Regions from separate parts of the Xenorhabdus aichiensis genome, predicted to be linked through region 2. Evidence: predicted binding sites of a transcription regulator. Region 2 holds the regulator's gene; each other region holds the start of a gene.
What was found. Region 2 encodes ArgR, which controls arginine synthesis, uptake and breakdown. Its sites were predicted from a motif close to ANTGAATAAAAATACANT; they were not measured.
Positions count from the first base shown of each region.

Region 1: a site for ArgR is predicted at 1,260-1,277, ahead of argA (amino-acid N-acetyltransferase). Genes of this name have one in related genera too.
Region 3: a site for ArgR is predicted at 1,466-1,483, ahead of argC (N-acetyl-gamma-glutamyl-phosphate reductase). Genes of this name have one in related genera too.

Region 1 covers NZ_JAQRFO010000052.1:3,501-6,716, reverse strand. Annotated here, with positions in the region: gene argA (amino-acid N-acetyltransferase) at 1-1,227, opposite strand, end outside; gene amiC (N-acetylmuramoyl-L-alanine amidase AmiC) at 1,465-2,712, shown strand; tRNA gene PSI22_RS17725 (tRNA-Met) at 2,818-2,894, opposite strand; tRNA gene PSI22_RS17720 (tRNA-Met) at 2,971-3,047, opposite strand; tRNA gene PSI22_RS17715 (tRNA-Met) at 3,124-3,200, opposite strand.
Region 2 covers NZ_JAQRFO010000006.1:32,749-35,964, forward strand. Annotated here, with positions in the region: gene mdh (malate dehydrogenase) at 1-929, opposite strand, end outside; gene argR (transcriptional regulator ArgR) at 1,457-1,927, shown strand; gene mpl (UDP-N-acetylmuramate:L-alanyl-gamma-D-glutamyl-meso-diaminopimelate ligase) at 2,065-3,216, opposite strand, start outside.
Region 3 covers NZ_JAQRFO010000002.1:11,393-14,608, forward strand. Annotated here, with positions in the region: gene argB (acetylglutamate kinase) at 1-385, opposite strand, end outside; gene argC (N-acetyl-gamma-glutamyl-phosphate reductase) at 423-1,427, opposite strand; gene argE (acetylornithine deacetylase) at 1,530-2,687, shown strand; gene metF (methylenetetrahydrofolate reductase) at 3,067-3,216, shown strand, end outside.

The DNA.
Region 1 (3,216 bases), on a different contig from region 2:
TTCCTGAAACCAGTGGATACTGCGGGTCGTGAGTACGAATAGTTTTTCCAGCCCTGCCTGTCTGGCCTGACTGGCGATGGAATCCAGTAATACTTCGCCACGGGAAGAGTTCCGGTAGTTGGGATGAACCGCAACACAGGCCATTTCACCAATTTTTTCGTCAGGGTAAGAATAGAGCGCGGCGCAGGCGATTGTTACATTATCGTGCTCTATCAGAGTGAACTTATCAATTTCCATTTCCAGTTGTTCTCGTGAGCGGCGAACCAAGATGCCTGTCTGTTCCAATGGACGAATAAGCTCAAGAATGCCACCAATATCATTGATATTGGCTCGACGGATCTGTTCGGAGCGCTCCATGACTATCTGGGTTCCACTGCCTTCACGGGAGAATAATTCCTGAACCAGCGAGCCATTTTCCCGATAGCTGATCAAATGGCTGCGACGAACCCCACGACGGCAGGCTTTGATGGCTCCTCTCAAGAAGCGGACGGTACCTGAAGAATAATCTCCCTCACTTTCCAGCTCATTCAGTCGTGCTTGCCCCTCATTGGGAACAATTTCCGACAGGATATTCCCCTCTGCATCAAGTACGCCCTGTGATGAGCAGAACCCGATCAATTTTTCGGCTTTTAATTTAATCGCCAATTGTGAGGCTATTTCTTCGGAAGTCAGGTTGAAACTTTCACCTGTGACGGAAACGGCAACGGGCCCAATTAATACAATAGAATGGTTATCCAACTGCTGGTTAATGGCTTCCTCGTCAATGCGGCGGATCCTGCCACTATGACAGTAATCAATGCCATCATCGACACCTAGTGGCTGGGCGATAATAAAGTTACCGCTGACAACGTTAATATTGGCACCTTGCAATGGTGTATTGCTGAGGCTCATGGAAAGACGGGCCGTAATATCAAGCTGTAGCAGGCCTGCGGACTGTTTGACCAGCTCCAGTGTTTTGGCATCCGTAACTCTGGTGTGCTTGTGATAAATCGGCTGACTATGGTATTCGGCAAGCTTTTGGTCGATTTGGGGACGAGCGCCATACACGACGATCAAACGGATGCCCAGATTATGCAGTAGGCCGATGTCATTAACGATATTTGGAAAATTCTCGTGAGCGATAGCCTCACCGCCCAACATAATGACAAAGGTTTTGCCTCGATGTGCATTTATATACGGAACTGAATGCCGGAAAACTTCAACCAATTCAGTACAGCTTTCTTTCATGAAACTCCCCTGATGAATTCTTATTCATAATTTTTGTATTTTTATTCTTTTTTGTCAAAAATGGCAAGAGGGAACATGGATAAAAATAACGATATTATTTATATTGATATTAATAAATTGAGAGAGCATAAAATGCTTTTTTTGATGACAGCCACTCGCTAATTAATTAGAGTTTGCCGCCTGACAGTCTTTTTTGGCAAGATTACCGCGTTTGGTTGTTTTTAAATGGAATAAACGATGAGTCATTCAGACCATAATCCTTCACGTCGCAATTTGTTGAAAGGCGCAGCAGCTATGTGGTTGTTGAGCATTAGCTCAATAGGGCACGCAGCAACGTCAAAAATTATTGCTGTTCGTATCTGGCCTGCATCAAGTTATACCAGAGTGACACTGGAGGCTAATATTTCACTGAAATATCGTCAATTTTCTCTTTCAAACCCTAACCGGATTGTCATCGACTTGCAGGGTGTTCAGCTTAATAGTGCCCTGAGCGGTATGGGGTCGCAGATTCATCAGCGAGATCCCTATTTAAAATTGGTACGAGCCGGGCAATTCGATCCCAAAACCGTGCGTCTGGTGTTTGAAATTAAGCAGCCAGTTGTCCCGCATATTTTTACACTGCCACCTATTGCGAAATTCAAACATCGTCTGGTGTTAGATCTTTATCCGAGCAAGGCGGCAAATGTGGAGGATGATCCCTTGCAAGCGCTGTTGGAAGAATACAACAGCGGGGATTTGGAGAAGAATCTGCCTGCTGAAAAGAGAAAACCGGGGCAGGCAGGCAGGAACAGACCGATTGTTATTATGCTTGATCCGGGGCATGGCGGTGAAGATTCAGGTGCCATTGGGAAATATAAGACCCGTGAGAAAGATGTGGTGTTACAGATTGCCCGCCGCCTGCAAACACTGATCAAACGTGAGCCCGGCATGAAAGTTTACATGACGCGTAATGAGGATGTTTTCATTCCATTGCAGGTCAGGATCGCGAAAGCACGCAAGATGCAGGCGGATTTATTTGTTTCTATTCATGCGGATGCCTTTACCAATCGAGCCGCACGAGGATCTTCCGTGTTCGCGTTATCAACCAAGGGAGCAACCAGCAATACCGCCCGTTTTCTGGCACAGACCCAGAATGAGGCTGACTTGATTGGGGGAGTTAGCAAAAGTGGTGATGAATATCTGGATCATACTATGTTGGATCTGGTTCAAACCGCGACGATTAATGATAGCCTCAAATTTGGCAGTGAAGTGCTAAAACGGATTGGCAAGGTCAATAAACTGCATAAAAATAGTATCGATCAGGCGGGATTTGCAGTATTGAAAGCACCGGATATTCCGTCCATTTTGGTTGAAACGGCATTTATCAGTAATCTGGAAGAAGAACGCAAATTGAAAACGGCGAAATTCCAGCAGCAAGTGGCAGAATCCATTTTTGCAGGTATTAAGGCTTATTTTAAAAGTGGTGTAGAGCTGGCACGGCGGTGAAATATCCGCCTTTAATCAGTGCGAATAAAACAAACAGGATTAAAAATTAAGGGGAAAAGAGGGAAATACAAGGAAGTGAGATCGTGAAAGATACAAAAGAAAAGTTGGTTGCGGGGGCCGGATTTGAACCGACGACCTTCGGGTTATGAGCCCGACGAGCTACCAGGCTGCTCCACCCCGCGTCCGTCTACTACTTGCACATACTAAATGATAATATTCTTTGGTACTAAACCCTGCCGATATGACATCGTACAGAATTGGTTGCGGGGGCCGGATTTGAACCGACGACCTTCGGGTTATGAGCCCGACGAGCTACCAGGCTGCTCCACCCCGCGTCCGTCTACTACTTGCACATACTAAATGATAACATTCTTTAGTACTAAATCCTGCCGATATGACATCGTATAGGATTGGTTGCGGGGGCCGGATTTGAACCGACGACCTTCGGGTTATGAGCCCGACGAGCTACCAGGCTGCTCCACCCCGCGTCTGATGTCGGCACAC
Region 2 (3,216 bases):
ATAAATTTCTCGCCTAATTCGATATCTTTTTTGAGAACGTCCAACATGCTATCCAGTGACTTCTGTTCAAAATCGCTAAGCTTGCCGATATCTAAACGTTCTTCGATACCATTTTTACCTAAGCGAACAGGCTGAGCGAAGAAGCGGGCATATTTGCCATCACCTTCTACATAGCTGCACTCGATGACATTGCTTTCACCCTGCAAGCCACGGATCAAAGAAAGACCCAGACGTGCCGCTGCCTGCCCCATAGACAGAGTGGCAGATCCGCCACCTGCTTTCGCTTCAACCACTTCAGTACCTGCGTTCTGAATACGTTTGGTTAACGCTTCAACTTCTTCATCAGTGAAGCTGACGCCCTGAATTTGTGACAGCAATGGCAGGATAGTCACACCAGAGTGCCCACCAATAACAGGCACTTCCAACTCCTCAGAGTTCTTACCTTTCAGTTCTGCAACAAAAGTATTGGAACGGATGATATCCAGCGTCGTAACACCGAACAGACGGTTTCTGTCGTAAACGCCTTCTTTTTTCAGAACCTCAGCCGCGATCGCCACAGTCGTATTCACAGGGTTCGTAATAATACCGATTAATGCTTTTGGACAAGCCTTAGCTGCCTGCTGAACCAGATTACGAATGATCCCCGCATTAATATTGAACAGATCTGAACGATCCATGCCTGGTTTACGCGCCACACCCGCAGAGATTAATACAACATCTGCGCCTACCAATGCAGGGGTTGCATCTTCACCAGCAAAACCAGTGACTTTGACTTCCGTTGGGATATGACTAAGATCGGCTGCCACACCTGGAGTCACCGGAGCAATGTCATACAAGGAAAGTTCTGAACCTGAAGGAAGTTGGGTCTTGAGTAGAAGGGCAAGTGCCTGACCAATACCACCGGCTGCACCGAGAACTGCAACTTTCATCCTGATACTCCTTAAATAAATGCTGTAAAAAACTTAAACCTGTCTGGTTAAGAGCCTGAATCTATTTCCCCACATTCAATGCATGTATGGGATAGACTCTCAGCCCCACTGATCACTACGTATTAAGAACAATCTGTTAACAGACAGATTATCTACCTAATGGCTTGATGATGAAACACCAAAGTTATTTTATTCTAGACAAAAGGCTTATCTGTTAATGAGATAACGGACACTTTTTTGAGAATTAATCCTGTTATATTATTAATAACTTAGTTGATTACCTTACTCTTATCTCCAAAACCAAACAACACCATTTAATTAACAATATATTTACCATACTCAATATGTGGGAAAGGAAACGCGGAAAAAATAAACGCATGAATATCCTGATGATTAATAAGGATATATTGGGGAAATGAAAATAATGTAATTATGCTTATTATTTTAGTTTTTTCTTCTCTTCCTTGAATAAAAATTCACTCTTTCGCATAATAATAGCTTCATAACGGATTCAACGATGGTGAAATATGCGTGCTCCTTCGAAACAGGAAGATTTGGTCAAGGCTTTCAAAGCCTTATTGAAAGAAGAAAAATTCAGCTCTCAAGGTGAAATTGTCGCAGCACTTCAGGAAGAGGGCTTTGAAAACATTAACCAATCTAAAGTTTCCAGAATGCTGACTAAATTTGGCGCAGTCCGAACCCGTAATGCAAAAATGGAGATGGTCTACTGCTTACCCGCAGAATTAGGTGTTCCCACAGCCACAAGCCCATTGAAAAATCTGGTCTTGGATGTCGATTATAATCATTGTGTTGTGGTTATTCGCACCAGTCCGGGCGCTGCACAGTTGATTGCACGCCTGCTGGATTCCCTGGGTAAAGCAGAAGGAATACTTGGCAGTATTGCGGGAGATGACACTATTTTTACGACACCAGCACAGGACTTTACAACAAAGCAGCTCTACGAGGCTATTCTCGATCTCTTTGATCAAGAACTTTAACCCTGTCGTATAGCCAAACTACATATACCCAATAGATTTCAAGTTGCAGCACGGCAGCAGACAAACGGAACCCTGGGAATATAGATAAAGAGGATCGCACGACTCATGCGATCCCCTCACTCTGACGATTTTGACAATCAAGCCTCGTGCACTTTCTTACCCAGCTCAGTCAGCAACTTCTCGTGAATGCCACCGAATCCACCATTACTCATGATAAGAATGTAATCACCCGGTTGTGCCGCCTCAACAATCACACGTACCAAAGCATCAATATCCGCACTCCAGCGAGCAGGTTGGATGCAGTGTTCCGCAATTTCTGCAACCTGCCACGGAATATTGGCAGGCTGATACAAGAAGACTTCATCAGCACGCCCCAGAGAAGGCGCAATATCATTTTTGCTCATGCCCATTTTCATGGTATTTGAACGCGGTTCTAGCACAGCTAGGATACGAGCGACACCGCCAACTTTACTTCTCAACGCTGCCAGTGTCGCCAAAATTGCAGTGGGATGATGAGCAAAATCATCATAAACAGAGATACCATTCACTTCACCACGCAATTCAAGACGGCGGCGCGCATTGATAAAATCGCCCAGTACCTGACAAGCATCCGCAGGCTGAACACCAACATGATGGGCAGCCGCAATTGCGATCAAACCATTGTGCATGTTGTGTTCACCCACCAATGACCAGTTCACTTCGCCAACCTGTTCACCTTGATGGAACACTTGGTAGATGCTGCTATCCTGACTGACTTTCTTCGCTTGCCAGTTGCCCGTTTCCCCGATATGTTCCAGCTCACTCCAGCATCCCATTCCGAGCACATGTTTCAGGTTAATGTCATTATCGGGTACCAGAATCTTACCACTGCCCGGCACAACCCTGACGAGATGGTGGAACTGTTTTTGAACGGCCGCTAGATTTTCAAAAATATCAGCATGATCAAATTCAAGGTTATTCATGATTAGCGTGCGGGGGCTGTAATGCACGAATTTTGAACGCTTATCAAAAAACGCGCAGTCATACTCATCCGCTTCAATCACGAAAAATGGACTTTCACCGATTTGTGCTGAAACGTCAAAATTGCCCGGCACACCGCCGATCAGGAACCCCGGCTTATAACCGCAGGCTTCTAAGATCCATGCTAGCATTCCTGCGGTTGTCGTTTTACCATGCGTTCCAGCGACGGCTAACACCCAGCGTTCTGGCAAAACATGATCATGTAGCCACTGTGGGCCAGATGTATAAGGAATGCCACGATCCAGCACCGCTTCCACACAGGGATTACC
Region 3 (3,216 bases), on a different contig from region 2:
GTTTACCCGGATGAGCCTTTCCAGTGTGACCGAATTCCTCATCAAACGGGGAAACTCGCACCACACCACCATCTCCCAGACACAATCCAATCGCCGGCAATCGGTATTTTGTCGCGCAAGCCAGCAGTGTCTTATTAGCAGTTCCTGCCAATGTCCCCGTAACGATATTAATCTGATCTGCTGGCGTTACCCGCAGGCCTTGTTTCTTCACAATCGGTAGCTGCAATCTCTGCATCAGTTCATCAACCAAACAGCCACCGCCATGTACAATGACTAACGGGCGCTTATGCGTCTTCCGATATGACTGCAATGTGGAAAACAACCGCGCCAGCGCTTCTTCGCTGTCTAACAACACACCACCCAATTTGATAACTAACGGCTCCATCGGATTTATCCTCTGTCGGTATTAAAGTCTGCCGGAATTAAAGCAATGCCTGAGTTTCTGCAAACCCAAAACGAATATTCATGCACTGTACTGCTTGTGCTGCCGCGCCTTTCAACAAATTATCCTCAGCCCCGACAATGATCAGATGCTGTCCTTGAACAGCAAAACCAATATCGCAGAATGGCAAACCCACGACGGCTTTCAATGCCGGCATACCTTCCGTGTATAGACGCACCAACGGTTTATCATGATACGCCTGCTGGTAGACTTCCCTAATTTGCTCTTCTGTTACGCCTGATTTCAACTTGCAGGTGATCGTGGCGAGAATACCGCGCGAGAAATTACCCAGATGAGGGGTAAAAATGACTTCGGTGCCTAAATGTGCCGCGATCTCGGGTTGATGACGATGATTAAAAACCCCGTAAGGCTGCAAACTGACTTCACAAAAACTGTTGTTAATTGTTGCTTTCCGCCCTGCTCCACTGACACCACTGACAGCATTGATGACGGGCCATTGTTCAGTATCCAGCAGATTTTTTTCCAGCAAAGGCTTCAATGAAAGCTGAGAGACGGTGGGATAACAGCCGGGAACTGCGATCAACTGGGCAGTCTTGATTTTTTCCGCCTGCCATTCCGCCAGCCCGTAAACTGCCTGATCGAGCCAAGCCGTATTTTTATGCTCGAACCCATAGTATTTTGAATAAAACTGTGTATTTTGTACGCGATAGGCTCCGGATAAATCGAAGACGGTACAACCTGCTTGTAGAAATATCGGCACAATATCATGGCTGACTTCATGGGCAGTGGCGAGGAAGACGACATCAATACCATTCACTGCTTCAGCCACATCAGTCAGCGGCTGTAAAGGTAAATCAACAATGCCCTTGTACTGCGGGTAGAGATCTGAAAAACATTTCCCCGCATCTGAACTTTGAGACGAAACCATTAAGCCAGAGAGATGGACATGGAGATGACGTTGCAGATATGCTGCTAACTCTGCTCCGGTATAGCCACTGGCACCAACTATCAGCGTATTCAACATGGGACTTATTCACCTTGTAGTAGTAACCCAATCACATTACTGCATTTATATTCAGTTATAATGCATGAATATTGATACTATCATGAGTAAGGGCTGTCAACAGTGAATATTAAATTACCATCATTTATTAAATTATATCATCAGCTCATTGCCACACCTTCCATCAGCGCAACCGATGCTGAACTGGACCAAAGCAATGAAATATTAATCAACCTGCTGGCTGGCTGGTTGAAAGACCTTGGTTTTAACATTGAAATTCAGCCAGTTCCTGAAACCCGTGGCAAGTTCAATATGCTGGCAACATTGGGTAGTGGTTCTGGAGGTTTACTGTTATGTGGTCATACAGATACGGTGCCATTCGATGAAGGGCGCTGGACACAAGATCCCTTCACACTGACCGAGCGGGATAACAAATTTTATGGCCTTGGCACCGCCGATATGAAAGGCTTCTTTGCTTTTATCATTGATGCACTGCGAGATATTGATGCCAGCAAGTTATCGCATCCTCTTTACATTCTGGCCACCGCAGATGAAGAAACATCGATGGCAGGTGCGCGTTATTTTGCTGCCAATACCGCCATTCGGCCTGATTTCGCCATTATTGGCGAACCAACATCGTTACAGCCTATCCATGCGCATAAAGGACACTTGGCTCATATTATCCGCATTGAGGGAAAATCCGGCCATTCCAGCGATCCCGCACGCGGTGTCAACGCACTTGAACTCATGCACGAATCCATCACGCAACTGATGGAATTACGCACTACCTTGCAGGAACGCTATCACAATCCAGCATTTGTTATTCCTCATCCAACTATGAATTTCGGCCATATTCACGGTGGTGATGCCGCAAACCGCATCTGCGCCTGCTGTGAACTGCATATGGATATTCGCCCGCTGCCCGGATTGACCTTGCAGGATATGGACGAATTACTGCATAAAGCACTAGAGCCGGTGAAACAGCGCTGGCCGGGACGTTTAAGCGTTACCCCTCTCCACCCTCCCATTCCGGGTTATCAATGCCCGACCGATCACAAATTGGTTAGCGTGATCGAAAATTTGTTGGGAGCGAAAGCAGAAACCGTCAATTATTGTACGGAAGCGCCTTTTATTCAGGAATTGTGTCCGACATTAGTCTTGGGGCCAGGATCAATTGAACAGGCACACCAGCCCGATGAATTTTTAGGTATGGAATTTATTGAGCCGACCAAAAAATTGATTTCACAGCTGGTTGAGCATTTTTGCCTGCAAGCCCATTAACTTTACGATTATTTTTACTCTACAATTGGGAGAGAATATCCAGTAAAAGTTTTAACCTCGATAAGTGCATCGGGGTTTTTCGCTATTTTCCGGCAAAAAAATCGCACAAAACTTCATTAATTCCTCTCAGCATCACTCATAATCCGCATAGCTCCGTTCACAGGCCAATTAAATCAGGCGTTTCTCTTGCTCTGCCCAACATGAATTTCTTTCCTGATCATTTTGAATATTCCTCATTTCGGATAAGTCACTTTGCTGTTGACTAAACATATTGCTTCGCTCATTCTATTTAGACATCTAAACGTATAGACATGTAAACACTTAAGCATCTAAACGTAAGCGGATCAAAATATTCCGCTGATTTACGAGGACACAGGGTATGAGTTTTTTTCACGCTAATCAGCGAGAAGCGCTGAATCAGAATTTGGCTGAGCTTGAAGGGCAGATTCGTGTTTCTTTTGAGTTCTTTCCACCCAGCACGACTGCGATGGAGCAAACCCTGTGGAAATCCATCGAACGCTTAAGCAAA